DNA from 2 places in the Fundicoccus sp. Sow4_D5 genome. Region 1 is predicted to be linked to the other one. Evidence: riboswitches for the same ligand, from Rfam matches in the RefSeq annotation. Region 1 holds a riboswitch; the other holds the start of a gene.
The links. Region 1 has a riboswitch for lysine ahead of dapF (diaminopimelate epimerase). Riboswitches for the same ligand answer to the same signal wherever they lie in the genome.
Positions count from the first base shown of each region.

Region 2: it holds a riboswitch for lysine, as region 1 does, so the genes downstream of both, lysA (diaminopimelate decarboxylase) here and dapF (diaminopimelate epimerase) in region 1, are expected to answer to the same signal.

Region 1 covers NZ_JBQKLF010000002.1:60,506-75,954, forward strand. Annotated here, with positions in the region: gene ACTQ45_RS04650 (LL-diaminopimelate aminotransferase) at 88-1,311, opposite strand; gene dapF (diaminopimelate epimerase) at 1,322-2,197, opposite strand; lysine riboswitch at 2,292-2,437, opposite strand; gene glnA (type I glutamate--ammonia ligase) at 2,520-3,866, opposite strand; gene ACTQ45_RS04665 (ABC transporter permease) at 4,839-5,615, opposite strand; gene ACTQ45_RS04670 (ABC transporter permease) at 5,618-6,403, opposite strand; gene ACTQ45_RS04675 (ABC transporter ATP-binding protein) at 6,400-7,296, opposite strand; gene ACTQ45_RS04680 (PHP domain-containing protein) at 7,603-8,388, shown strand; gene ACTQ45_RS04685 (ROK family protein) at 8,474-9,244, shown strand; gene ACTQ45_RS04690 (ROK family protein) at 9,275-10,138, shown strand; gene ACTQ45_RS04695 (ABC transporter ATP-binding protein) at 10,259-10,963, opposite strand; gene ACTQ45_RS04700 (ABC transporter permease) at 10,975-12,060, opposite strand; gene ACTQ45_RS04705 (TetR/AcrR family transcriptional regulator) at 12,212-12,784, shown strand; gene ACTQ45_RS04710 (PQQ-dependent sugar dehydrogenase) at 12,931-14,115, shown strand; gene ACTQ45_RS04715 (GNAT family N-acetyltransferase) at 14,378-14,932, shown strand; tRNA gene ACTQ45_RS04720 (tRNA-Leu) at 15,000-15,085, shown strand; gene ACTQ45_RS04725 (LLM class flavin-dependent oxidoreductase) at 15,255-15,449, shown strand, end outside.
Region 2 covers NZ_JBQKLF010000001.1:347,093-362,541, reverse strand. Annotated here, with positions in the region: gene dapB (4-hydroxy-tetrahydrodipicolinate reductase) at 148-921, opposite strand; gene dapA (4-hydroxy-tetrahydrodipicolinate synthase) at 946-1,839, opposite strand; gene lysA (diaminopimelate decarboxylase) at 1,882-3,174, opposite strand; lysine riboswitch at 3,306-3,454, opposite strand; gene ACTQ45_RS01775 (aspartate-semialdehyde dehydrogenase) at 3,675-4,661, shown strand; gene ACTQ45_RS01770 (ECF transporter S component) at 4,709-5,314, opposite strand; gene ACTQ45_RS01765 (HesB/YadR/YfhF family protein) at 5,343-5,654, opposite strand; gene ACTQ45_RS01760 (response regulator) at 5,784-6,416, opposite strand; gene ACTQ45_RS01755 (sensor histidine kinase) at 6,450-7,499, opposite strand; gene liaF (cell wall-active antibiotics response protein LiaF) at 7,496-8,245, opposite strand; gene greA (transcription elongation factor GreA) at 8,636-9,118, opposite strand; gene udk (uridine kinase) at 9,221-9,847, opposite strand; gene mltG (endolytic transglycosylase MltG) at 10,001-11,230, opposite strand; gene ACTQ45_RS01730 (DUF1292 domain-containing protein) at 11,379-11,672, opposite strand; gene ruvX (Holliday junction resolvase RuvX) at 11,697-12,107, opposite strand; gene ACTQ45_RS01720 (IreB family regulatory phosphoprotein) at 12,127-12,387, opposite strand; gene alaS (alanine--tRNA ligase) at 12,479-15,130, opposite strand.

The DNA of each region.
Region 1 (15,449 bases):
CAATGCGGTGGTCGCTTCTAGCGACTCGCTGACGTTCTTGATTTTGAAGTTCAAAGGCTTAGGTTAGCGAAGTGATTCGTTCGCCTGTTATGCTTGAGTGAAAAAACGTTGAATGCGTTCAACTGCTTGGATGGTCCGCTCGCGTGAATTAAAGGCGGTTAATCTGAAATAACCTTCGCCACTAGGACCGAAACCACTACCGGGTGTTCCAACAACTTGAGTCGCTTCGAGTAAGGCGTCGAAAAATTCCCAAGACGTCAGATGGTTTGGTGTTTTTAACCAAATATAAGGGGCATTAATACCACCGAATACGGTTGCGCCAACTGCTTCTAGGCCTGCACGAATGATACGAGCATTTTCCATGTAATAAGCGATGTGTTCGTTAATTTGTGTATTGCCAGGTTCTTGGTAACAAGCCCAACCTGCTCTCTGGATAATATAGGGCGCGCCGTTGAATTTAGTGCTTTGGCGACGTGACCATAACTTATTCAAACATTGTCCTTGGAAAGATAGTTCTTGAGGGACGACCGTATACCCTAGCCTTAAACCAGTGAAACCAGCTTTCTTCGAGAAACTTCTGACTTCAATTGCGCATTTTGTCGCGCCTTCACATTCGTAGATTGAATGTGGAATATTCGGTTCTTGAATATAGGCTTCATAGGCTGCGTCAAATAAGATTAAACTATTGTTTTCTAAAGCATAGTCTACCCAAGTTTGTAATTCAGGTTTACTCAAGGTCATACCGGTAGGATTATTAGGATAACAAAGGTAAATGACATCGACAACTTGTTTAGGAAGTTCAGGAATAAATTGATTGGCTTCGTTACTGCTTAAGTAAGTTAAGTCACTCCATTGTCCGATTTGCTCATCCCAATCGCCTAAGCGTCCAGCTAAGACATTGCTGTCGATATAATCAGGATAGACAGGGTCGCCGATTGCAATTTTATTGTTCACTTCAAACAGCTCTTGCAAATTAGCTATATCACTTTTTGCGCCATCGGAAATGAAAATTTCTGAAGCGTCAATCGCAAGGCCTCGGTCTTGGAAATCATGCTGTGCGACAGATTGGCGTAAGAAGTCATAACCACCCTCAGGACCATAACCTTGGAACGTTTCACTACTTGCCTGTTCATCGACTGCTTTATGGAGTGCGTCAATAACCGCGGGAACTATCGGCTGAGTCACATCTCCGATACCTAATGAAATAAGATCTGAGTTAGGATGCTGTGTCTTGTATTGCTCAACTTTCTGATTGATGGTTGAGAATAAATAGTTTGCGGGAATTTTCTGGTAATTCGTATTGGGTTTCATGATACTCCTCCTAGTGGGTGTTTGGGTAATAAGAGCCGGAAAAACGAGTGCGAGCAGGGCCTTCCATATAAACATCGCCTGATGTTGAAGTGTCCCAAGTGATAATTAAGGAACCACTAAGTAAATTGACAGTTACAGTATTGTCGGTGAAACCGTTAAGGATGCTAGCAACGGCAACTGCACAAGCGCCAGTGCCGCAAGCTAACGTTTCGCCACTGCCTCTCTCCCAAACGCGCATATTAATTTCATCTGAGCGAATTATTTCTGCGAATTCAGTATTAATTTGTTCAGGAAAACATTCATGATGTTCGAATTTAGGGCCGAGCGATTGTAGGTCGAGTTGCGAAATTTCGGGATGAAAAATGACCAAATGGGGATTGCCCATTGATACGGCGGTCACTTGGTAGGTAGTATTTTCTAAAGTGAATGGGTGTTGTAACCAATTGGCTTCTTTTGTTTGGACTGGGATGAGCGAATTCTCGAGAATCGGTTGGCCCATATTGACGCGAGCGCCTGTCACTTGTCCTGATTGATTGAAAATAAGTTCTACTTGCTTAACGCCACTGAGGGTTTCAATAGTCAGATGTTTATCGGACCAAAGGTGTTGGTCGTAAATAAATTTGGCCAAACAGCGGATACCGTTACCACACATCTTGCCTTCACTTCCGTCTAAGTTGAACATGCGCATCTTAAAGTCCGCAATGGAAGAGGGACGAAGGACGATGATGCCGTCACTGCCGATGCCGTAATGTCTTTCGCTCATTTCAACTGCTAAGTCATCTAAATTCGATAAATTCTCTGCTAAATCGTTAATGTAAATATAGTCATTACCGAGGCCTTCCATTTTCGTGAAGGGGATGCCTTGATTGTTTATTAAATTTGTCATTGTGTCTCACTCCTTAATTAGTTTAATAAAAATAGGACCACAAACAAAAGTCTGTGGTCCTCGGAATGGAGCGAGTAACATTCTTTTGCCGGGTAATTGTTTGCACAATCAAACTTAACTGGCAGTTAAGTTGAACAGTTACTAACCTATTATGATTAGCAACCAACGATTCATCGTTTCGGCGACTTTCCCTTTCCAGACATAATCTGTACTCTTGTCAGTCGCACCTCGCACAATTCCTTTTTATTTTTAATAGCATATCATTGTATTTAATTGACGTCAACTAATTATTATCAATCTCATTAATGTTTTGTATTTTGAATTAGTAACAGGTGAAGTATTTCTCAATTTCCCAAGGTGAGACATACATGGCAAAGTCTTTGTACTCTTGGTTTTTAGCTTTGATAAAGTTGCTCGCAATGTGTGGCCCTAATGCGTCAAGCATATCTGGTGAGGCAGCAAGCTTGTCAACCGCTTCTTTTAAAGAACCGGGTAGGCTGATGATATGATGAGCTTGGCGTTCTTCGGCCGTCATGCGATAAATGTTACGGTCAACAGGTTCTGGTGTGGCTAATTTTTCTTTGATGCCAAGCAGACCAGCTTTTAAGATAACAGCCAGTGCTAAATAAGGGTTGGCAGATGGGTCGACACTTCTCAATTCTACCCGCGTGGAATTTCCTCTAGCAGCAGGAATTCGAATCAAAGGCGAGCGATTCTTTTCGCTCCACGCGACATAGACAGGTGCTTCATAACCTGGAACCAAGCGTTTGTAAGAATTAACAGTTGGGTTACAAACGGCAGTAAAATCTGTTGCATATTTCATAAGCCCGGCGATAAAGTGCATGGCTACATCTGACAATCCAGATGTTGAAGTTGGGTCGTAAAAGGCATTGCCATCTGAGGTGAAAAGTGAAAGATTGAAATGCATACCAGAACCATTGATACCAAAGAGTGGTTTGGGCATAAAGGTTGCGTGTAAATGGTGTCGACGGGCGACTGTTTTAACGATTAATTTGAAAGTTTGGATGTTATCGCAAGCTGAGATCGCATCGGCATATTTCCAATCGATTTCGTGTTGGCCGTGCGCCACCTCATGATGACTGGCTTCGATTTCGAAACCTAATGCTTCTAACTCGAGAACAATATCTCGGCGGCAATTTTCAGCCAAGTCATTCGGTGCTAAGTCAAAGTAGCCACCGTGGTCATTCAATTGCATCGTTGGGTTTTCTTGATCATCGAGTTTGAATAAGAAAAATTCTGCTTCGGGTCCTAAATAGAATTGTTTGAAGCCCATCGCAGTCATTTCTTCAAGTACACGTTTTAAGTTACTACGTGGATCTCCTGCGAAGATGTCACGTTGTGGAGTTTCTACATCGCAAATCAACCTTGCGATTCGGCTAGTTTCGTTCTCTGTAATCGCCCAATCGAAGACGAGCCAAGTGGCTAAATCAGGCACCAAGTACATATCGCTTTCTTCGATTCTGACAAAACCTTCAATGGATGATCCGTCAAACATCATGTTGTTATCTAAAGCTTTGCTTAATTGAGACAATGGAATCTCAACATTCTTAATCGTTCCAAGGATATCTGTAAACATTAATCGAATAAAACGTACATTTTTTTCATCAGCATCTGCTAGGATACTCTCTTTTGTCCACGTATTTGTCATACTATTCCCTCCGTTATTAAATATTAAATAGAAATATTTTTTTGTATTTTGTTAGATTATAGAGGGTAAATATCTCAGAAACAACTTTTTGGTCACCTGCTATGTCATAAAATATGACGCAAAAACAGCGTTTTTAACAATATTAACTAGCGAGACGATAACATTGTGATATAATATTACACAAAATAGGTCGTGATAAATTGTTGGTAATTAAATGATAAATATTGAGGTTAGTTGGATTTAATTGTGTCAATTAAATGAAAGTTTATGGAGGTGAAAATAATTTTTTGTAAGAAAAAAAGTATTTTTTGAAAAGACAGTTGTTAATAGCAAAATAAAAGTACATAAGTTTGCAGAACATTTGTACATAACTCTGCAGGCAAAAAAGGCCTTGTTAGCTATCCCCTTATCCTCTAAAGTTACTTTTACTTGGAGGTAGAAAAGGATGCTAACAATGACCGCGATATTAATACTATTAAAAGTTTAAGAAATAATCACGATAAATCGACTAACGGTATTCCCCCAACGCTCAGTATCAATTGGCGCATAGCTAAATAAATATGCGGATCAACCTGTATGGCCCAAATCCATCAAAAAAATAGAACGAGCTAAATCAATATAAAACTTAAAGTTGCTTATAAAATAGCCAGTAAGAAAATCTCACTGGCCGCAAAGCAGGTCGAGGTTATGCTTAAGTTTTTATTATATAAGGGATTATAGGCTTTTGTTGATTTAGCAAGGCTTGTACTACTTTCAGCTTGTTGTTTTTCTAAAGTGATAGGCGCTTGCTAGTCGATTCCCCTGGACTATCGGCTATAAAAGCCATTAATCTGGTCGATTCCCTCGGACCTTCGGCTATAAAAGCCATTAATCTGGTCGATTCCCTCGGACTATCGGCTATAAAAGCCATTAATCTAGTCGATTCCCTCGGACTCGTCCGAGTTTCTTTGATAAGACCGCGATACTTATGATTTAAGAACCCGTTGATTGATAATGTTTTAAAGAAAAACGCCAAAAACCATAAACGGGAAATATAAATAACGTCGCGATTAAAGGTAGAAACATAAGATAGATCTGATTACTACGGTCAGTCAAATACAGTAATGGGTAATATTGAACTAAAGCCAATGGCACAATGAATGTCAGAAATGTCAGGACGATTTCTCCGTAAATTGAGAAGGGATACTGGCCAAATTCACGACCCCCATCCGTTAGAATGTTGATAAATTCTAACCCCTCTAAGGTAAAAAAGCAGAGGCTAGCATACAATAAGAACAGGCTTGCGAATACGATAGTAGCGCCGAACCACATGAAGAGTACGGTTAATATTTTGGCTGGGGTCCAGTTAATAGTGCTGTTGGTAACGGCCCAGATAAACAGTAAAACAGCTTGAATTAAACGACCGATTCGCGAAAATTCCATTCTTGAACCGAGTATTTGAATAAACAAATTCTTAGGTCTGACAAGCATGCGATCGAATTCGCCGTTGCTAATAATTTGCGCAAAACTGTCGAAGCCACGGGCGAATAGTTCAGCGGTCGCAAAGGCGAAGGAGACAATCGAAAAATTTAACAGCACTTCAGATAGGGTAAAGTCTGCCACTTTATAAAAACGGTGCATCATAAAGTAAACGCCCAGAAAAGAAGTAAAGGTGGCAAGAAACTGGCCGAAAAGGAGCATTAAGAAAGAAGCTTTATGCTGCAATTGACTTTTGAGTTGGATTTTTAAGTAACGTCCATATAATTTCATGCTTAGCCTCCTTGGATAACCACGCGTGTTAAGGCGTTCTTCATGAATAGCTGGCCAAATACAATCAATAGGATGAGCCAGAATAGTTGTGGAAAGATAATGGTCCACTCCTTGATGTCACCACTGTAAACTCTCAATGGTACGTTTTGCATTAGACCAAAAGGCGTTAATTCTATCACGTGTTGAATAGAATGTGGAAGGAAAGGCAAAGGAATAATGCCACCTGTTAGGAAATCTCCGATGGTCATCACAAGTGTACGTATGCCGGTTGAGGATAATAAATAAAAAGTTGAAATATAAATTAACATCAAAAAAGCGATGACTAAGCAAGTGCTTAATAACATCGTGAGTAGAAATAAAGGTAAATGTTGACTGATAGATAAACCATAAGGTTCTGGTAAGAAAAGAGCCACGATTAAAGGCGGGAAACAGCGCAAGAGTGTGCGTGCTGAGCGAAAAGCTAGCGTCTTCGCAAACCAATGTTTATACAGGCTGAGTGGTCGCACTAGTTCGTAAGCAATTTGCCCATCCGTCACGCTTGTAAAGATACTGTGGTCGAAAATCCAGACAGCGAATAAATTGAGAAATGCTTGTTGGAGCCAGATATAGTCTGTTACTTGGCTTAAGCCCATGGGAAAGGCACTTGGATTACTTTGGTAGAATGCTTTAAACATTAAAACTAACATAAAGCCCCAAGCAAATTGTGTGAGAATACCAGCGAAAGCAGCCGAACGGTACTGAAGCACACTAATGAAATGAACGCGAAAGATACTCAAATAGGCTTTCATATTTCAAACTCCTGGTAGAGGTTAACGACTAATTCTTCAGCGGTCGGCTGCTTGACCGTTAAGGAAGTTACCTCGAGTTGCTTTGCTAAGTTTTCAATCGCTTTAGCTAGCGAAAGTTGTTGCGTATCGACTTCGACTAAATAATGACCGGCTGTTTGTTCCAGTAAAGTCAGTCCAGCTTGGGCTTGGAAGTTGCCATGCACAGCTTCAATGACAATCTGTGTGTGGTCTTGTTGCCGCTGTTTTAGATCTTTCAATGAACCATCTAATAGAATGCGTCCCTTACCAATTAACAGAATTCTTTCGGTCAGTGCTTCGATATCTTGCATGTCATGGGTGGTTAGAATAATGGTGGTTTGATGTTCATGGTTCAGCTCTTGAATAAATTGACGCACAGCTATTTTGGAATGGGCATCCAGACCAATCGTAGGTTCATCTAAAAATAAAAGAGAAGGAGAATGCAGCAAAGAAGCAGCAATTTCACAACGCATTCTCTGACCTAGACTCAGTTGGCGCGTCGGAGTGGTAAGCAAATCACCAATGGTTAAACGCTCGCTCAACTCATTAAGCTTTTGGCGGTAAGCGGCTTGATCAATATCATAGATGTCCCGTAGTAATTCAAACGAATCAATCACCGGTACTTCCCACCAAAGCTGTGAACGTTGGCCGAACACTACGCCAATATTGCGCACGTGCTCCTTGCGTTTTTTCCATGGAGTTAGGCCGTTGATGACACAAGTCCCACTATCAGGAACAAGCACGCCACTCATAATCTTGATGGTACTGCTTTTACCTGCGCCATTCGGCCCAATGTAACCTACCATTTCGCCAGGTTGGATATTGAAGGTAATATCACTGAGAGCATCAATTTGAGTGTACTCTTTCTGGAACAAGGCTCTACTTGTCTGCCAAAAACCAGCCGCTCGTTTAGCTACTTTAAAACTCTTCTGAATCTGTTGTAATTCAATAATGAACTAATCGCCACCTTTCAAGACATTTTAAGGAACAATAGTGTAGCATAACACTTAACCGAAAGCGAGAATAAACCTTAAATATCATCCAAACACGCGTACCATTTAGTCTCTAAATAAAATTCAAATAGCAAACGCTTTCGTGATACCCTTTGTAAGAAAACATCTTCAACTTCCGTTATACTAAAGTTAGTCAGTGTTTAAGATTCTAATAAAAAGGAGTTTATTATGCGTTATTATGACCAACATTTACACACATATTTTTCACCGGATTCTTCAGAGACTTTTGAAAACTACTTGCTTCAATCAGATTTACCAGTCGTGACGACTGAACACCTTGATTTTTTTAGCTCAGTACAAGCCATACCAAATGTTATCCCGGATTACACAGGCTACGTTCAAAAGCTAGACCAACTCAATGCCGAATATGACAACCGATTACTCAAAGGCATCGAAGTAGGCTTCACCTACGCTGATCGCCACCGCATTGAAGACTTTCTAGCTGATAAAACTTACGACATCCAATTACTTAGCATTCACCATAACGGCCGCCATGGCTTCATGACTCTGAATCACGATACTAAATCACTCAATACTCACCTAGATGAATACTTTGACCTCATGTTAGAAGCTGTCAACCACGCGCCTTACGCCAATGTCCTCGCTCACTTTGACTTCGGCTTACGAGGCTACGATAATGTTCAACTAACAGACCTAGAACGCAAAGAAACCGTCCTAACACAAATCTTTAACAAAATGATTCAACAAGACCAAGCGCTCGAACTCAACACCCGTAGCATGTACCGCTACGACAATGCCCACCTCTATGACTACGCCATTGCCCTATATACACAACTAGGCGGCAAACTCTTTACCGTCAGCTCAGATGCTCACGTGGCAGCAGACTACCAACTATACTTCACCGACGCCTACGCCATGTTACGCCGACACAACGTCCAACACCTCGCCACATACCAAAACCAAACCATCCAACTCGTTGACCTCCCCAACTAAATCCCCCAACCTTGCTTAACCAAAGCAAGGTTTTTTTTCAGCGGAAATAAGAACAATCCCCATAAAACGAAGAAAAAATAATGAAATGAATTGCGAAAAGAAAGTAGCATTTGAGAACTTGGGAAATTTGGCTAACGATGACATTACGGGGGCTGCTTTTAGCAGTCCAGGTTCTGTTGATACGAAGGCAGGTGTCGTTAAAGGTTTTAGTGCGATTCCTTATTTGCATCATTTCCCAATTGTTCAAGAATTAACTGAGGCGCTTGACGTGCCAGTCACCTTTGAAAATGATGCCTATTGTGCCGCTTTAGCTGAAAGTTGGCAAGGAACGGCTCGCGGCGTTCAGAATGCGATTTTTATTGTGATTGGTTCAGGAATTGGTGGCGCGATTATTTCAGAAGGAAAAATATTGAAAGGCCGCAACCTATTTGGCGGCGAGTTTGGCTACATGATGATGGACGCAGAATATTCCTTTAGTGACTTGGCTAGTCCAGTTAATACAGCGCGCCGCTATACTGAAGAAAGTGGCAGTCAAATCGCGATTTCTGGACAGGAATTATTCGAGCGAGCGGACAGGGGAGAGAGTCTAGCTCAAAAGCATGTCGATCAAATGCTCGATGCGCTCGGACGTGGCATTCAAATGTTGTCAGTTGTATTGAATCCTGACCGTGTTCTGTTAGGTGGGGTGATTTCTGAACGCGATGGTTTACTTGAAGAAGTGACTCAAAGAGCTCATGGATACTTGAAACGCACTCAGGCGACTGATGTTGTACTCGATATCGAGACTTGTCAATTTCGCAATCAAGCGAATTTATTAGGGGCAGTGGCCGCCCACTATTCTCAAACAAGGCAATAAAAGCTATACTAAACAAAAGGAGCTGATGTATTGAAAGTAGGAGCAATTGAAGCAGGTGGGACAAAGTTTGTGTGTGCCATCGGTAATGAACAGAATGAAATTATTGAAAGAGTGTCTTTCCCCACGACGACACCAGAAGAAACATTGGCGCAGGTCTTTGCGTTTTTTGATCAACATCTAGATGGTTTAAAGGCGATTGGGATTGGTTCATTTGGGCCGATTGAAGTTCGTCAAAATTCGTCTAAATATGGACAGATTCTATCAACGCCTAAGCTAGCTTGGAAGAATTTCGATTTTCTAGCAGCTATGAAGGTCCGCTACGATCTTCCAATGGCTTGGACCACAGATGTCAATGCGGCTGCAGTCGGTGAAGCAAGTGTCGGCGCCGCTAAAGGCCTTGATAACATGTTGTACGTGACGGTTGGAACGGGGGTTGGTGTCGGTGCGCTCGTTAATGGCAAGCTACTTGAAGGCCTTGGACATCCGGAAATGGGACATGTGATTGTCCACCCACATCCAGCTGATAATTACGCGGGCTTCTGTCCCTATCATGGCAACTGTCTTGAAGGGATGGCCGCTGGTCCATCGATTGACGGGCGTTTAGGCGTATCAGGCAAAGACGTCGCACCTGATGATGCGGTTTGGACTTACGTAGCTAATTATTTAGGCCAAGCCTTGGTCGACTATACGTTAATTTTGCGTCCTGAACGGATTGTGATCGGTGGTGGCAACATGAAAGTCCCTGGCATGTTGGATAAAATCAAAGACCAATTTGACCAACTGATGGCAGATTATGTGGATTACCCAGACTTAGCCGATTACATTGTCTTACCTGGACTAGGTGATAATGCCGGTATTACTGGCGCCTTAACGCTAGCCAACCAAGTTAAATAATCGACTAAAGCGCCACCTCTCCAATTGGAAAGATGGCGCTTTTTTTTGATAAATAGCAAGGGATGTATGCCTGACATTATCTTCTGACGGCCTGAGCCCAGAAGATAATGTCAGTAGCAACTAGGCTTCTTTTTGAGGTTTTAGCTTGCTTTTTTCTTCGTCTAAGGTCAATTGGCCGTCTTTCATATAATAGACTTTGTCACAGTAGCCAATGAGGCGTTCGTCATGAGTGACCATGATGGTCGCCTTATTTTGTTCCTTCGTTTCGCGAGCCAGGATTTCAACCACTTCATAGGCGCGCTCAGTATCCAAACTGGCCGTTGGTTCATCGGCTAAAATAACAGATGGATTATGGTATAAGGCCCGAGCAATAGCGACCCTTTGCTTTTCTCCGCCTGAAAGATCGCTCGGGTACTTATTGCGTAATTTATCAATATCAAGCTGCTTCAGCAACTTATCAGCCGTATTTTGGTCAAATTTTTCGCCTTTGACTTTGTTGACTAAACGTAAGTGGTTTTCGACGGATAGAAAGGGAATTAAGTTAGAGGCTTGCAGGATAAAACCAATTTCTTCGAAACGCAATTTGGCACGTTTTTGTTCATCGACTTCACTAAATTTATTGTTATTAATAAGAACGCGACCTTCACTCGGCGTTTGAAGGCCTCCGATAATTGTTAAAAAGGTGCTTTTTCCTGAACCACTGGGCCCAATGACGGCAACAAATTCACCTGATTCAACGGAAAAAGTCGTGTCTTTTAAGGCGACAATTTCTTTACTACCATCTAAAAATTTCTTTTTTACATTAATGACTTCAATTGCTTTCATATGGCAGGCTCCTATCCTATGGCTTCAAGTGGGTCGATTTTAGCGACAGTTCTAACAGAGAAAAAGGCGCCGAGTAGAGCAAACAGAATAATCAAAGCTGAAATAATCAGTGTAAAGTAGATATTCTGTTGAAAGGGAACCGTGCTTGGTAAGACGAGTCCCGTTATAATGGTCAACGCGAGACCTGTCCCAACGCCAATCACGGCGAGAAGAAATGTTTGAGCAACTACTGACTTAGCAATATAGTTGGTTGAAATCCCTTGGGCTTTCATGACCCCGAACATACTTGCTTTTTGAACGGTTAAGACATACATAAAAATCCCAATCACGACGGCTGCGATGACAATCAAGAAGATAATCATTAAAGCGAAGGTCAAAACTTGTGCCATATAGCCAGGCAATTCTTTGATATAGTCATCAATCGAATAGAGGCGTAAATCATCATTAGACAATTTAACCGACGCTAAATCATCATCGCGCACAATAAAAGCACTGACTCGCCCCTCAGGCGTTTCATTTTGAGCTTCGAATCGAATCTCTTGGTAAGTTGGAATCGTCGTATATAAAACCGGTGAGACACTAAATTTGGCATTCTCCGTGAAACCAACGATTTTAACTGTGATCTCTGTCCCAGCCAAGTTTAACTCATCATCTAATTCAAGACCATACTCTTTTTGTAAACTAATATCAGCCACAACTTGATGATCAGCAGTGACTTCCACACCGTCGATGATAGTTGGCATTAAAAATTCATCGGGATGGACTCCAAAGAAATTCACCGAAATTTTATCGTCCTCACCATTGGTGCCAGCTTTTCGGACCACGTTAGGTGTTGTGCCAAGCATCGCGATGTCATCTGCGTCAATCGCTTCTTTGAGACCCAATTCCATCATCGACATATTAATATTCGCATTGGCTTCATCCTTTAAGATAATCGCACTTGCGTCCCATTTATCAACTGCCGTGCGGTTCTCTTGCGCCAGGCCGAATGCTAAACCTGTTAAGAAATAAACCAGATAACTGACGAGCACCATGACGCCAATAATTAATAGGAAACGTGTTTTAGAGTGTTTAATTTCATTCCATGCTAAAAACATGATCGTACACCACCTTAATTTTCACACCTATCGAACGATAAGTTTTTATAATTATATCACTTGATAAGTTTATTTGCAATCATAATATGTTATGATTAATCGACACATAATTCATGTCCAATTGACGAATATTTGGAAGGAGTTTCCAAGGATGACAAAAAAAGAAGCCACGACGCGAGAGAGAATCATCGCCGTTGCCCAAATTCATTTTATGCGAGATGGCTACAATGCGACCTCAACCCGCCATATTTCCCTAGAAGTGGGCATTACACAACCGAACTTATACCATCATTTTAAGAATAAAGAAGCCTTGTATGTGGCCGTTTTAGAAGAAGTGGCTCATGAAGCGCTGAACGATTTGAGTCGAATTAAACTTCAAACGGATACCGATTTGACCCAAGCTTTGATTCAGATGACCTCATATCTGCAGCAAACGCATCCCTTCAATTTTTCCATGATGATGAACGATATGAAAAAGGAAATCTCACCTGAGGCAAGCTTCGCCCTCTATCAAATTTTTAAGGCCGCTTATCTGCAACCTTTTATCGATTTATTTACCTTACACAAGGAAAAATTACAGTCTAATTATGAGATTGAACGCTATGCTAGTCACTATTTTTTATTAATTTCACCCTATTTAAATCCAGACAACTTATCATATAATCCTTTATCAATCGAAGAAATTATCAATTTCTTCCTCTATGGCATCACTAATAAGAAATAATAGACCGACACTCTGCCTTTAAAGAGTGTTTTTTTTGACCTTTCCTAACGCAATATAATTCTAAAGCCATCGGCCAATCAGCTAACAAGCAAGCTATTGTTCATTTATCAACAAATGTGCGAAAATAAGCTCAAGGAGGTGAGTGCATGAAGAGATTACTCAAGCGATTACTCATAATAGTTGCTGTTTGCTTGTTGCCTTTGCCAGCTGTGAACGCTCAAAACCCGCCGGTTGAAAGTCAGCCGCCTGAAACGCAGTATCTACCAGCCTTTGACAGTCAGACACGCGCAGCAAGTTTTGAAACGCAAACGGATTTAGCCGTTACCGTAATTACCGACCAATTATCAGCACCTTGGGGCTTAGTTGAATTAAGTGATGGACGGCTGCTGGTGACACAAAAACAAGGCGATTTAGTCATCGTCAATTTGGCGGACGGGTCAGTCTCTGATCCAATTGGAGGGTTTGAAGGGGTCACTAGCCAGGGGCAAGGTGGCTTGTTAGATTTAGCACTCGCCCCAGACTTTGACAAGAGTCGGCTGATTTATGTCACCTTTTCCCAAGTAATTGCAGGGGGCAATTTGACAGCGGTTGGTCGCGGAAAATTAGCCGCGGATGAACAAAGGATTGAACAGTTCGAAGTGATTTTCCAAGCTGGTCCAGCCTACGAAGGTACTCAGCATTATGGTAGTCGACTTGTTTTTGATAGCCTTAGCAACTTATTCGTGACAACAGGTGAAAGGTCCGACCCTTCAATGCGCGACCAAGCTCAGTCACTGGACAGTTATTTGGGTAAGGTCCTCTATTTAACAGAGGAAGGCACAGCAGTCGAGGGCAATGAGTCGCCAATTTATACGGTGGGCCACCGCAATGTGCAAGGTTTAGCCATCGCGCCCGACACTGGCGAAATTTGGATTAGTGAAATGGGACCGCGAGGCGGTGATGAATTGAACTTGCTGATTGACGGTCAAAATTATGGTTGGCCCGTGGTAAGTTATGGGATTGAATATAGCGGTAAACCTATTAAGGATGGTCAAAGCCGTCATGATGGGTTTACGGAACCGGTCTATTACTGGGACCCGGTAATTGCGCCAAGTGGGATGGCGTTTTATGACAGCCAGATCATCGAAGAATGGCAAGGCAACTTGTTTATTGGCGCTTTAAAAGGCAAACATATTGCCCGCTTACTGATTCAAAATCAACAAGTGGTTGCTGAAGAAAGATTATTGCTTGAAGAAGGCGAGCGTTTCCGAGATGTTCTAATTGGTTCAGATGGCGCGCTCTATGCGATTACAGATAGTGGCAAACTCTATCAAGTCAAGAAAAAGAACTAGCAAAATCACTGAACCCATCTATGAAGTCGGGGATGACGCCGGTTAAGCCCCTTAAGGTCTAGCCGTCGTTCGTTTTCAAACAATGACTAACTCTGAGTTGCCTTATTAAACTAAAAAATCCCCCTCTCCCTGACCCTGAGTTAGGGAGTTTTCTGTGCCAGACTCTACCAGAGTATCAAGAGCGCAATCTGACAATTCGTTTGCTTTCTGCTTCACAAACTGGTATGTTATTGGCTAAATAAAAACAAGAAGGGTGACGCCGATGAAGCATTTAGGAACCAAAGAACTAGAATCAGACCGCTTAATTTTAAGACGTTTTACTCTGGCAGATGCCAAAGCCATGTATCATAATTGGGCAAGCGATGATGAAGTCACCCGCTACTTAACTTGGCCAAGTCATGCCTCTCAAGACGTGACCGCAGAAATACTTCAAATATGGGTCAAGGGCTATGAAGAAACCACGACTTACTCATGGGCTATCTGTTTAAAATCAGATCCAGACCACCCGATTGGTTCGATCGCTTTAGGTATTAATGATGAGCGACTTGAGGCCATGGAAATTGGCTACGCCTTAGGAAAAGCCTGGTGGCGCCAAGGCTTTATGAGTGAAGCTTTCGAACGACTGATTAAATTTGCTTTCGAAGAACTAGAAATCAATCGTTTAGTGGGTCATCATAGTGTTGAAAATCCTAATTCAGGTCTTGTCATGGAAAAATGCGGCATGCAATATGAAGGCCGAATCCGCCAAAGCGCCTTTGATAATCAAGGGAAATTGATAGATCTATTTCAGTATAGCTTGCTTGCCTCAGATTTATAAAAAGAAGTCGACATGAGTATTGACTATTGCTACGTCACAAGCTAGAATAGTTGAGCACAGTTCTTTTGCCGGGGTGGCGGAACTGGCAGACGCACAGGACTTAAAATCCTGCGGTGGGTGACTACCGTGCCGGTTCGATTCCGGCCCTCGGCATTGCTAACACACTCAGTCTCGTAAGAGATGGGGTGTGTTTTTTTGCACTAAAAAAATAATCAAGGTTTAAAGGCCTAGCCACTGCTGCTTGAAATCTGAAGTTTATGTTCAAGTGTATGTTATAATGTTCAGGAGTCATAAAGACATGAAAAGAAAGAAGGCAGCAAAAATGGGGATGGAAACATATAGAATTGATGAGAGCAAGGGCATGGAGCTGGGGATTTATACATTGGGTGATCATCTACCCAATCCTCATACGGGCCAACGACCTAGCGCCCAAGCCAGATTAAAGGAAATCATCGAGCTGGCTCAATTGACGGAGCAAGCAGGCTTGGATTTCTTTAGTGTAGGTGAAAGTCATCAA
Region 2 (15,449 bases), on a different contig from region 1:
ATAGTATATCATGTCATAAAAACTATGTCAAATATAGTCAGGTAAGGTCAAACTCCATTAATATCTAATTCTAACACTATGTTTTCAAATTAGCCCTAACTTACGAAAAGCAAGTCAGAGCCTATTTCTATCCTATTTTGTTCAATATTATAACTCAATAACGTCTTTCATATCATACAAACCTGGCTCCACAGTCATCAAGAAGTGAGCTGCTTGTATTGCGCCCCGCACAAATAAATCCTTAGTGCCTGCTCGATGTGTCAACTCAAGAGTCTCTTGGTTGTTGGCAAAAAGAATGGTATGTTCTCCCACAATATCTCCTCCACGAATGGCATGTACGCCTATCTCAGAATGAGGTCTAGCATATTCAAGACCTTGTCGACCACCAAGGACAGATGTATTTTCATCGATAGTGTCTTGCACGGCGTCAAGAATCATTTTAGCCGTGCCACTTGGAGAATCTTTTTTATAGCGGTGATGCTTCTCGATTATTTCTATATCGTAACCTAAAGGATAAAGAATTTTTGTCATTTGAGCCACCAGTGCTTCCATGACATTGACACCAATACTTGTATTGTGCGTATCCACAATGGCTACTTGCTGGCTTGCTGCTTTAATTAAAGCTTCTTGTTCTTCTGTTTGACCCGTCGTTGCCAACATCAGAGGTAATCGATGTTCCTTGGCAAAAGCTACTACTTGATCCGTAATCTTAGGTGTCGAAAAATCAATCATGACATCTACTAGACTGCGATTTTCAGTGAGGTATGCTCCCATCGCTTCAAAGGAAGTAAACACTTGATAATCTGCTTGATCATTAGGCTTATCTTGCAAGACAACGGTCACCTGATCACTCGTATGAGCGACGTACTGGATGACAGCTTGTCCCATCGCCCCACTCGCGCCTACTAATAATATATTCATTTTAAACCCTCCAAATGTATTTGCTTAGTTTTTACGGTAGCTAGCCACTAACTCGTCATATTGAGAAAGGGTAGCTTTGGTTTCATCACTTGGCTCAACAAGAGGTAATCGGTAACTATTCTGTAAGTACCCTAGCTTATGGACAACGTATTTAACTGGAATTGGATTACTCTCAATAAAGAGAGCCTGATTGATACCAGCTAATTTTTCCGTTAATGCTTCTGCCTCTTCAATTTTCCCTTCAGCAAACAACTGGTATTGAGCGTGTAATTCTCTTGGTAATACGTTAGCAGTTACTGAAATGAAGCCATCGCCTCCTAATTTAAGGATATCTAAGTTAATATCATCATTACCTGAGTAAATCGCAAAATCAGCCGGTAATTGCTCTCTTAAGGCTTTGGTATACTCTAAGTCACCTGTAGCATCTTTAATCGCTACAATGTTTGGATGCGCTGATAATTCAACCACTTGTTCAACGGTTAAAGTCGCGGCAGTTCGTCCGGGTACGTGATAAAGAATAATTGGTATGTTCACTGAATCTGCAATGGTTTTAAAATGAATTAACATGCCGCGTGTAGATGTCTTATTATAGTAAGGTGTTACGATTAGTAAAGCATTCGCTCCAACCCTCTCTGCTTGTTGACTCAACATAATCGCATGCGCCGTATCGTTGATTCCAGTTCCGGCAATAATTGGTAAACGACCAGCGACGTGGTCAACTGCAAATTTAATCAATTCAATTTGTTCACCATCTGATAAAGTTGAACTTTCACCAGTTGTTCCCGTAATTACGAGAGCATCCGTCTCGTTTTCTAAATGAAAATCAAGCAAACCTTCAAACGCTTGCCAATCAATCTCGTTCGTTCTTTCATCAAATGGCGTAAGAATTGCTACTGCTGACCCTTCATAAATTAACATACTAATTCCTCCTTATTATTAAAAAAGCTAATCACAATCATTTTATATTTCTCTCATAGACATTTCTTCAAAACTTTCACGTTTGACTGTCAAATAATGCTTTTCATCATTCACGTGAATCATCGCTGGCCTAGGAATTCGGTTATAGTTACTTGCCATTGAATAATTATAAGCACCAGTCCCATTCACTAATAATAAATCCCCTGTTTCCAATATCGGTAATTTAATCTCTTCAATAATTTTATCGCCACTCTCACAGGCTTTACCCGCAATTGTATAAACTTTTTCTTGCGGTTTATCCGCTTTATTAACAGCAAGCGCCTCGTATTTAGCCTGATAAAGTGCTGGACGAATATTATCATTCATACTACCATCGACAAAAGCGTAATCTTTACCACCTGCCGTGTGCTTCAAATCTCCCACTTCATAAAGAGTACTACCAGAGGCATTGACCAAGGAACGACCGGGTTCAATCGTTACTTTTTTTAAATCAATCGCCAAAGCTTGTGCTTCTTGATGAACATATTCCATAAAATCAGGAAGAAAATCAATCACATCAAATGGTTGATCTTCTTGTGTATAATACACACCAAAACCGCCTCCAAAGTTAATTTCTGAAATTAAAATACCTAAACGTTTTTGAACCTCAGCTGAAAAAGTTAATAATTCACTGGCGGCTTTGTAGAACGAATCTGCTTCAAAAATTTGGCTGCCAATATGACTATGGAAACCAGCAAATTCTAAATGCGGCGAAACAACCATTGACTGGATAATATTATAAATCTCAGGGTCAAAGACACTTTCTCCAAACTTAGAATCTAAATTTGCTGTCATGATGTATTCATGCGTATGCGCTTCAACACCAGGATTCAAACGAAGTAATACGCGTTGTTTAGTTTCAAACTCCGCAGCAATTTTACTAATACGTTCAACTTCCATTCGGTTATCCACTACTATCGTTCCCACACGTTTATCAATCGCATAACGAATTTCTTTATTGAGCTTATTATTACCGTGAAAATACATACGTTTTGGATCAACGCCATGACGCACTCCAGTATAAATTTCACCGGCACTCACGACATCTTGTCCTATATCTAATTCGGCAATAATACGAGCAACCGCTTTAGTTAACAAGGCCTTAGATGCAAAAAGTACATCCGTTTCAAAATAAGTAGATTTTACTGCCTCTCGATAAGCCAAAATACGCTCACGAAAGCTTGCTTCATCAAAAATATATAATGGCGTTCCATATTGGTTCGCCAACTCAACATAATCATGGCCCGAATGTTTCAAGCGCCCCCCTATAATACTCTGGTACTTTTCTAATCGCATTCGCTACTCCTCACCCTTCTATTTATTTATAAATACAAAAAGAGACCACGAACAAAAGGTTCGACGGTCTCACTCACACTTGGCTTTTAACAGGCCACTTTATTTCTTGGAGTTAACTTTCCTTTTGCCCGGTATTTGCTTGCTCTTCGTAATTAACTGGGCAGTTAATTACAACAGTGGTCAACCTATTATGGTTAGCCCCCAACGATTACTCGTTTCGGCGATATCCCCTTTCCAGAAATTCATCTGTACTCTTGTCAATCGCGCCTCGCCCAAAAACCTTTTATATTTAACTGAACCTAGCATAACAAGCATTCAAAAGTTTGTCAACGCACTTCCTTCGAACTCTCATAATAATCACATTTAAAAACAACGCTAACACAACGTTTCCGTGCTTATGCTTATTTTTATTAATTTACAATGAAATATTTGCTTGACATTTATCCTCTAAATCTTTAGGGTTAACGATAACAACTTGAATTTGAAAGGAGTTTCCAACATTGAAAAAACAATATAATTTAGCGGTGTGTGGCGCCACCGGTGTTGTGGGACGTAAAGTGATAGAAGTATTAGAAGAACGTGATTTTCCTGTCGCAAATCTTAGCCTTTTTGCATCAGCAAGATCAGCTGGTCAAACCATTGATTTTAAAGGTGAACCGGTGACGATCCAAGAATTGACAGAAGACTCGTTAAAAGCACCGATTGATATTGCGATTTTTTCAGCTGGTGGAGATGCATCTAAACACTATGCCCCCTTTGCTGCAGATAATGGAGTCATTGTTATTGATAACAGTTCAGCTTGGCGTATGGATCCTAAGGTGCCGCTTGTGGTACCCGAGGTAAACCCAAATGCGTTAAACAGCGGCTCTAAGATTATCGCTAACCCCAACTGTTCAACTATTCAATCCGTCGTACCCTTGGGTGTACTTAAACCTTATGGTATTAAACGTGTCGTATATAGTACTTATCAAGCTGTTTCGGGTGCTGGTCAAAAAGGCATTGCAGACTTAGAAAACAATACAACGAATAACTTTCCTTACTCAATTAACGATTCTGTTATACCACAAATCGATGTGTTTTTAGATAACGGTTATACCAAAGAAGAAGTTAAGATGATTGAAGAAACTCGCAAAATATTAGAGTTACCCGACTTACGAGTTACTGCAACAACCGTTCGTGTGCCAATTAAAAATTCTCACGGTGTTAGCATTAATATTGAACTCGAAAACGCCTTTGATTTAGAGCAAGTCAAAACTGAATTCGCCAATCACAGTGGCTTGGTAGTTGTCGATGACACGGCCAACTTACGTTATCCTCTTCAAAGCGAAGCTAATGACAAAGACGAAGTCTTTATTGGTCGCATTCGCCGTGATGACTCCTTAGAAAATGGCCTTAATATTTGGGTAGTAGCCGATAACATCCGCAAAGGAGCGGCAACAAACTCTGTACAAATTGCAGAAACACTCATTAAAAACAACTTAGTATAAACAAAAACGCGCGTCAGCTAAAAAAACTGACACGCGTTTTTATATGATTATTTTTTTAAGCCTTGTGGCCGTTTTAAAGCTGTTAGGATTATCGGCACTAAAAGCCCCGCAAGAATCATTTCAGGCACACCATTTGCTAAGACAATGCCTCCTAGAATATTCCATAACGTTTCCATTGAAGCGTCTTGTATTGTTAAATACTCGTTGCGTCTAAACACGACAATCGCACCTAAGACAAGGATAGTATTAAAAAGACTACCTAAAACTCCTGAGATCGCTGCATTTACTTTAAATGAAGTCGTTTTATTTAAGATGTAATGTGAGATTAATCCCACCAATAAAGGCATTAATAATCGTGGCAAAATCGTCACAAAAGGTGAATTAAAAACATACAAGTACATTGGTGACGTAGGCATGACGTACGCTCTAATCAAACTATTAATACCCCAAACTCCACCAACAATTACACCAGCTTTTGTACCTAAATATAATGTGGCTACTATAACGGTCACGTGTATAAATGTAATCGCTAAGGGGTAAAGGGGAATAGTGATATTGCCTAAAAATGGCACCCAGGATTGAAGAATGATGATTGCAGCAAATAAACTGATTCTCACCATTTCTTTCGTTTTATTATTTGAATAACTTGTCATAATCTTCCCTCCGGCAACTGGTCATCGCTTAATTAATGGCGATGCCGTCCTTAGAATAAATATAATATGGTTCTTTCAATTTTTCATTTAAAGTAATCATTAAATCATGTTCATCGAAAAACCACTCATCAGTATCTTCAATAAAGAATAGTACACCGTTATCAGCTTCAAAAGTAGCTATCGGAGTCATCGGTTCAACTGGATCAATGGCCAAACCAAAGCCTTCTCTTACCGGACTACCTCCATAAATTTTAGCTTTAATACGGATTCCCGCACCTTCACGAATTCCCACCTCATCTTTAAACCAATTTGCAGCTTTTTCATCAACAGTTAGTTTCATTAATATACTCCTTTCAATAAAGGTTTCTCAATCATTATACCTTAATTCAACTAAAAAGAAAATTTAGGCTTATTGAAAACAATTAACTGTCACTTTTCTTTATGTTTAAATTAAGCATTTATGGGGGGATTATTTAATTAACTCATTTTGAAAAGCATAAATAGTTGCTTGTGTTCGGTCGACAACTTCTAATTTCGACAGAATATTTGATACATGAGTCTTCACCGTTTTTAAGGTAATGAATAACTCATCTGCAATTTCTTGGTTTGAATAACCTTTAGCAATAAGTAATAATACTTCTAACTCTCGACTCGTTAAGTCATCATGTAAATGATGTTGACTTTCTTTGGCATCACGCGCTAAAATTTTATCTGTCACTTCTGGAACAATCACATTATCCCCAGCATGTGTTGAACGGATCGCATCCGCTATTTCCTTAGCAGAGGAGGTCTTCAAGATATAGCTTGAAGCACCCGCTTCAATGGCTGGGTAAACTTTTTCATCGTCTAAGAATGATGTCACAATAATTATTTTTGCCTCAGGCCATTCTGACATGATTTTCTGTGTTGCTTCAATTCCATCCATCACATCCATCACAAGATCCATTAAAATGATATCAGGTCTTAGATCCATTGCCTTCGTATACCCTTGTAAACCATTCTCTGCTTCATCAATTACTTCAATATCTGATTGAACCATCAAATAAGAAGAAACGCCTAATCTTACCATTTCATGATCATCAACTAATAAAACTTTTATCATATCTTACATCCTATCTTTAGTGGTCAATTCTTTCTAAACTGGGATACTTATATCAATAATGGTCCCTTGATTTTTGATACTGACTGTCTTAAATGTACCGCCTAAACCTGTGACTCTTTCCCGCATATTGCGCAAACCATAACTACCTACTTTATCTGGCTGATTTGTATCAAAACCAACTCCGTCATCAATAATTTTTAAAGTGACGCTATCTTCTGTCTGATGTAAATATACTTCCAACTTACTTGCATGTGCATGTCTGAGTGTATTCGAAACTGCTTCTTGAACGATTCTAAACAAATGATCTTCAATTCCACTATCTAAACACGTTTCCATCAATTCCCACTTCAACGTCAATGACACTTTGGAATATAATTCCTCGAGTAAACTCGTAATACCTTGTTTTAATGAACGGTCCTCGAGTGCTATCGGTCTTAAGTGAAGTAATAGGGCTCTCATTTCTGTTTGAGCATTACCAATCACTTCTTCTACTTTTAGTAATTGTTTTTTATACTGCGCTGATAGTTGACCATCGATCGTTTCATTAATCGCTGATAGCATCATCATAGCGGCAAATAACTGTTGACTGACAGAATCATGTAATTCTCGTGCAATTCTAGAACGTTCTTGTTCGATAATTTCTTCTTTAGTATCATCACCAACAAAAACGGGTGCTGCCGTAAATTCTTGTAAGTCAGTCGATAATTGTGCAAGACGTTCGCGGATTCTGTTTAAATCATTTGACAATATTTTATCATTATCATACCAACTTCTTTGTGTGGTTTCTTGACTAAAAATACTATGTTTATACTTTCCTAATAAGAGCCAATTAATTTTTGCCCGTATTTGTTCATAAGGTTCATTAAGTGAAAAAGCAATATAGGCTGAATAGACAGCAGCGGCTGATATAATTAAAGCCAGTAAAATTATAAAGAATGGTAAATTGTAAACTTTTCTCATCAACAAGTCCGTTAAAGGGATGACTTCAAAACTAAATACGATTAATGAAATAATGACGACAACCAATGATAAACCAATCACTAATTGGTTCAGAAATAAACGAAACCATAAACGTAAATTCACAGTAAAATCACCTCAATATCACCCGTCACTAATGTGATTAAAACTTTTAATTTTCGATCTGTTTCAGAATAACCAGGGCTAGTCCATTGGAAATTGTCTCCTCGCAAGGGATACTGTTGTGATTCAAAAACTACTTGACCGGATATTGCACTGACATTTAAGCGTAAGCCCAAATCTTTTGGAATAATCACTCGTGTCCGTCCAAATACTTTACGAATCATCACAATGTTTTCTCCACTGGGGAGAATAGTATTACCTAAATCAATAATAGAGTTTCCACCAAAATAAACTAGATTAATATCATCCCACTCATATATATTCTTATTCTCGTCACGCGAATCAAACATGGACTGACTTTTTAATAATGATCTTTGACCGCTTTGAGGGCGTACCAATTGGATACCATGATATTGTTCTTTCATTTGAAAAGGATGCAACATCGATTCACCGAAAAAGAAAAACTCGTTACCTTCAGGCGTTCGATAAAAAAAAATTAATAATACCATTGCTAACACCATCATCCATATAGAGCGTGTCAGAAAAACTGCCAGCAGTATTAAGAAGAAGCCTAAGCCCAATAATGTGCGTTTGACAGATAAATTCTTGACAAATGCTGAACCAACGATAGTCAATATACCTAGACCAATAATAGCAGTATTCTCGATTGAAGTTAAAATTTCAAATGCAATTAAAATCAAGCTAATACCAATAACAATAAATATATTATTCTTAAAAAAACTTAGCATTTGCGTCCCTCATTTCAATTTGTCTAATTATATCATGTCATTGCTTGAATGTGTGCGCAACCATCAAAAGTCCTAAAATTATTTTTAAAGGAGTCAAGCACATAAATTGACAGATGATAAGAAACCTTGATAATCAGCGAAGCGTTTCGACCGGCTTAAATCTTTCAGAGCCTAAGCAAAGTTCGACATTTTTGAAATTTTGCATTAGACGTTGATCTTTCATTTAGATCGTAATGACTTTCTATCCAGATCAACTGTCTTAAAGAGACATAAGCCACTAAACGTTTAGTTAATCTCAACTTAATTTCACTCTTCTATGAAATTAAGTTCGGTTACGAACCCAAAAAAATAACTCTCATATTTAGACTAGCTAAACATGAGAGTACAATTTTAATTAACCTTTTCAACTTTTGTAATTTTTACGTCGAAAGAACCACCTGGTGTAACAATAGAGACAACATCGCCAACTGATTTTTTTAGTAACGCTTTAGCAATTGGTGAATCATTAGAAATTTTTGCGTCTAATGGATCTGCTTCTGCGCTACCAACGATTGTATAAGTTTCTTCGTCTCCATCAGGTAATTCAACAAAAGTGATTTTACGACCTAACGATACAATGTTTTCATCTATTTCTGAATCATTAATAATTTCAGCAAAACGAATCATTGTTTCTAGTGTAGAAATACGACCTTCAACAAATGCTTGTTCGTCTTTTGCAGATTCGTATTCTGAGTTCTCAGATAAATCTCCAAAACTACGAGCAACTTTGATGCGTTCTACAATTTCTTTTCTTTTATTAACTTTTAACTCTTCAAGTTCAGCTTCTAATTTAGCTTTGCCTTTTAAAGTCATTGGATATACTTTTTCTTCCATAATTTTCTCCTTATCCCCTCTAAATAAAATAACAAAATTAACATATCATTTTAATGCAAGGATTTCAATATATTTTTATATATCATTATAAAATAACAATATTTAATCGTTTAATAGAATGGTCCCAATTTTGGTAGTCAGCAAATCAATGGCTACTTGATTGTATCCACCTTCTGGAACAATAATATCTGCATAACGTTTTGTTGGTTCGATAAACTGATGGAACATTGGTTTAACAACGTTCACATACTGGTCTATTACTGATTCCACCGAACGGCCTCGTTCAATTACATCACGTTGAATACGACGCGCCAAGCGAATATCATCATCGGTGTCTACGTATACTTTGATATCCATTAAATCTCGCAAGCGTTTGTCTTCTAAAATTAGAATCCCTTCAATAATGATTACAGCACGAGGGTCTTGACAAATTGTTTCAGCACTTCGTGTGTGTTTTGTATAATCATAAACCGGTTTATTGATTGATTTACCAGCTAACAATTCATTAATATGTTGATAAAACAGTTCTGTATCAAACGCTAATGGATGATCATAATTTGTATTAAGACGCTCTTCAAACGTTAAATGCGATTGGTCTTTGTAATAGTAATCTTGCTGAATTAACATAACATTACCAGTACCGAAATGTTTTAAAATTTTATTACTTACACTGGTCTTCCCGCTACCGGACCCACCTGTCACTCCTATGATAATAGGTTTCTTTGTCACTTTTCCACTTCCTATACTTAGGCTTTCGCCTGATTAACTATTAGTTTTTATTCCTTGGTGCTACATAATACAAATTGAAGCAGGCTTAAAAACGGCCACTTCAGATTATCTGAAGGTTTACCTTTTCAAGCCAACTCATTTTGATAGATTCTTTTATTCTACATCTTCTCCAATGATTTCTTCGGTAACTTCCTCTACATCTTCCCCTGTAGCTTCTTCATCAACCGCTTCTTCGTCTTCTTCGAAATACGGATTAACGTATTGTTCAACCAAAGCATTATGATCATCAATATTTGTTGAATAGTATATTTCTTGCGTATCTAAATCGGCCACAAAATAATAATAATCAGTATAAGTTGGATAAATTGTTGCCATAATCGAAGACATGCTTGGACTATTGTAAGGTCCTGGTGCTAATCCAGTATACATATATAAGTTATAGGGTGATTCAACTTCCAAATCTGTTAAGGTAACCAGTTCCTTATGTTCACCTAAAGCATATAAAATGGTAATATCACTTTGAAGTGGCATACCCACTTCTATACGGTTTAAGAATACGCCTGCTATCATCGCACGATCCTCATCTGTAATACCTTCTCGTTCCACAATTGAAGCTAAAGTTAAAACTTGGTGGAACGTCATCCATGTTTGATCTAGATCTTCACGAATTGCTTGAAACTCTAAGTTCATGGTTGAAACCATCTGAGTTACTAAATCTTCGAGGGTCATCCCGCCGATGTAATCGTAAGTAGCTGGGAACAAATACCCTTCTAGAGGATATCTTAACCCTTCCACTTCTGTCAAGTCACCCAATAATGTTGGGAATTGCTGACTTAGACTGGCAATATAGGCTTCATCGTTAACCAGTTCCATAAATTCTTCCGCAGTAAAGGGGGTTTTATCTTCAATTAACTCAGAAATTTCTTCTAGGTTCGTTCCTTCAATGACAGTGATCGTTGTGTCAATGTCTTCAAAGATCGGTTCGCCCCCTTTTTGCAATGTTGCAACAATATCACCAGCATCCATCGATTGATTAAATTCAAAATGACCTGCTTGAAGGTCTCCAACGTTTTGAAGCCTTAAATAAATATCAAAAATATAATCATTATGTATAATATTCTTGTCTTTTAATATCGATGCAATGTCGTTCGTAGAACTTCCAATCGGCACAGTCACTTCAACTGTTTCATCATTGGATGAATCAACGGAGCTTAATGTATGTCTAACATAAAAGTAACCACCTAAGCCACCTGCAATCATGATTGTAAGAATGGTAATAATGATGATTTTAACGATTCTATTTGTCCACATTTTCTCTTTGACTTGGTAAGTCTCTTTCGATTTCGCCTGTTCACGAATCGTTTTCCAATCAAATCTAGCCATAACTCCTCCTTTAACTAACAGACTAATAATGTTAGCATTATATCAGACTTCATCTATGCTGGCTAGATTAACCATGTTACAAAAACATCACACTTTCGCGTATTACGCAAAAGTGTGATTTAAAAGTAGGATGTAACTGTGCTAATAATTAATCTTCGTCTGCTAAGAATGTATTTAAGACTTCTTCAACCATATCCCACTCTTCATCAGATTCGATAGGTTGTAACGCACCAGCATTACCTTCTTCTGATTCAGTGTAAGAATAAGCTTGTAATTCCACGTCTTCGTCTTCAATTGTTCCAGCTGGGTATACTAAAACATAACTCTTTTTAAAATCTTCCGATTCAAAGGTAAATAAAATCTCATATAAAGACTCGTTGCCCTCTTCATCTAAAATTGTAATGTATTCGTGATCGTGATTATGCTCGTGATTTTGAACCATAGTATTGCCTCCTCTAATTTCCCTTTATTTAGTATCTAAATAGTTTTGTAAAATAATAACGGCCGCTAACTTATCGATGACTTGTTTACGTTTTTTGCGTGAAACATTCCCTTCGGTAATTAGCATTCTTTCTGCTTGAGAGGTCGTCAGGCGCTCGTCTTGATAGGTAATTTCCATCTCAGGCAATAATTTAAGTAGACCTTCTCCGTAAGTATATGACGCTTCAGCTCTTGGGCCAATCGAATTATTCATATTCTTAGGTAAACCAATCACTACCTTATTGACTGAATGTTCTTTTATCAATTCGAGCAAACGCTCATAACCAAAATCTTTAACTTCCTCATCGATGCGGATAGTTTCTACTCCTTGCGCAGTCCATCCCATCAAATCACTGACAGCGACTCCTACAGTTTTCGAACCAACATCTAACCCCATTGTACGTTGATAATTCACATTAGCTCTCTTTCTGAGTTAAGTAGTACTCTACTAATTTTTCTACAATTTCATCTCTTTCATGACGTCGTATTAAGTTACGCGCATCATTATGGCGCGGTATATAGGCTGGATCACCAGATAATAAGTAACCTACTATTTGGTTAATCGGATCATAACCTTTTTCTTCGAGTGCTGAGTAAACAATCTCTAAAGTTTCTCTTACAGTACGTTTATTTAAATCATCTAATTTGAATAATATTGTTTCATCTAATGATTGCATTTTTTTCACCGAACCTTTCTTATAGTCACATTTTACATTAGTTGACCAAGAAATGAAACTTATATCGGTAGAAAACTAAAAATCATCCATCTTAACTTAAGCGTTGAGCGATTTCCGCTTCTATTGCAGTCAACATATTATCAATGCCTGCTGGATTTTTCCCACCAGCTTGAGCCATTTGTGGTCGTCCACCACCACCTCCGCCTACTAAATTAGCTAGGGGTTTGATTAAATCGCCAGCTTTTAAGCCTTTGGCAATTGTTTCGTCATCCACTAAAACCATTAAGTTTGCTTTATCACCTAGAGCCGAAGCTAAAACAAGAACGTTAGAAATAGCTTTTTGACGCCAAACATCCCCTAGATTACGTAAGTCATCCATTGTTTGGTTTTCAAGTTTCAAGCCAACAAAAGTGACGTCATTCACTGTCTTAACATCATTAAATAAATTATTTGATTCTTGTTGCATTAACTTAGCAGATAATGAGTCAACTTTAGAGTTTGCTGTTTTTAACTCTTCTTGTAGTTGCTCAACTCTATGTGTTAATTGGTCTAATTGTTGTACTTTTAATTGTGTTTGGATAGTGGTTAATAAATTTTCTTTTTCTTGGTAATCTGCAATAGCTGCTTGGCCAGTTAAAGCTTCAATTCGACGAATACCCGCACCAATACCTGCTTCACTGATTAATTTGAACGTACCAATTTCATTGGTGTTTGAGACGTGTGTGCCCCCACATAATTCGATGGATTCATTCGCAATGTTAACGACGCGAACGTTATCACCATATTTCTCGCCAAATAACGCCATCGCACCCATTGCTTTTGCCGCATCAATTGACATTTCAGAAATGTTTACATCTTCTGCGTTTTCAATGTAATAATTAACGATATTCGCGATTTGTTTTAATTCATCATTCGTTACTTTACCAAAATGAGAAAAGTCAAAACGTAAACGATCTGGTCCGACATAAGAGCCAGCTTGGTTCGCGTGCTCGCCTAATACTACTTTAAGTGCTTTATGTAGTAAGTGTGTCGCTGTATGGTTTTGGTTTGTTTTAATACGTGCTTGACGGTCAACAGTTAGTGTATAAGACTGTTCTATAGTTAACGGCATTTCTAAGGTACGCAATTTATGCATAAATTGACCATTTGGCGCTTTTTTAACATCTAATACTTCTGCCAACATCTCTTCACCATCAAAAACAGCACCGTTGTCAGCTACTTGTCCACCCATTTCTGCATAGAAAGTGCTTCGGTTAAAGAATACCCATGCTTGTGAATGAGCTGGTACTTGCTGGTGTAGCTCGTCGCTAATCACAATCGCTTTGATTGTTCCATTCGTTGACAATTGGTCATAACCAACAAATTCAAAGGGTGATTCAATACTCTGTAAGACAGCTGATTGAACAGACATGCTAGCTTCTTGAGAACGAGCCGAACGTGCACGGTTACGTTGTGCTTCCATTTCGACTTCAAAGCCTTCTTTATCGACAGTAAATTGATTATCCTGAGCAATTTCTTCTGTTAATTCTAAAGGAAAACCAAATGTATCATATAATTGAAACGCTTGGCTTCCATTGATTACAGTTTTATCTTCTGAACGCAACTGCTCAATGATTGACATCAAGTGAGTTTCACCCGCTTCAATCGTCTCATGGAAACGATCTTCTTCATTTAAAATAACTTGTTGTACAAAAGTAATATTGAGACGCAATTCACTGTAGTAATCGCCCATAACATCTGCAATCACAGGCACTAATTGACTCATGAAAGTACCTTTAATCCCTAATTTACGTCCATGCATCACACTACGACGAATTAAACGTCGTAGAATATAACCTCGACCTTCGTTTGAAGGTAAAGCTCCATCACTAATTGCAAAAGAAACCGCACGTACATGGTCAGCTATTACTTTAAAGCTAACTTTTAAGTCTTCATTATCTTCATATTTAGCACCGTCAGCAAAATGTTCGATTGCTTTAATGATTGGCATAAACAAATCAGTTTCAAAGTTCGTGGGTGTATCTTGAATAACAGAAACTAATCGTTCAAAGCCCATACCAGTATCGACGTTTTTATGAGGTAATGGTTGGTAAGTATCATCTGGTAAGTGATTAAATTCTGAGAACACAAGGTTCCAAATTTCTAACCAGCGTTCATTTTCTCCACCAGGATAATTTTCTGGATCACCTTCTGGCAAATCATTATAAGCTTCACCACGGTCATAGAAAATTTCTGTGTTTGGTCCACATGGGCCAGCCCCGATATCCCAGAAGTTACCTTCTTCTGCTACTAAATGAGTCGAATCAAATGTTTCAATTGCTTCCCAAAGTTCTTTCGTTTCTGTATCTTCAGGATAGTAAGTAACGTATAATTTTTCCGGATCAAAGTCTAGCCATTTATCACTTGTTAAAAATTCCCAAGCCATTGGAATTGCTTCAGTTTTAGTGTAATCACCAATCGAGAAATTCCCTAACATTTCGAACATCGTATGATGGCGAGCTGTATAGCCAACATTCTCGATATCATTCGTACGAATACTCTTTTGAGCGTTAGTTAAGCGTGGATTTTCGGGTACTTCTGTTCCATCAAAATATTTTTTTAATGTTGCAACACCTGAGTTAATCCATAGTAGTGTTGGATCGTTTACAGGGACTAAAGACGCACTTGGCAACACTAAGTGTTCTTTCTCCTCAAAGAAATCTAACCACATCTGCCTAACTTGAGAACTGGTTAATTTTTTCATTTAAATCTTCTCCTCTATAATCAATTAAAAAACAACATAAAAGAGCCGTCATAAGTAAGGGCGACTTACGCGGTACCACCTTACAAATAACGACTCTTGTCCTTATTTCTTATCATATCGTTAACGCCGATGGTACGCTAATCTTTCGATTAATACATATTTGAGGGAGCATCTGTCACATCAATTCCTTTCACCAGGTGGAATTGTCTCTAAATAGTTTAGATTTGGCCTCAATCTTTAATCATTATAAAGAATTAAGCCCCTAAAAGTCAACATCCACCAGATAAACTTTAGTCATATTCTTAAAAAAATGAACGTT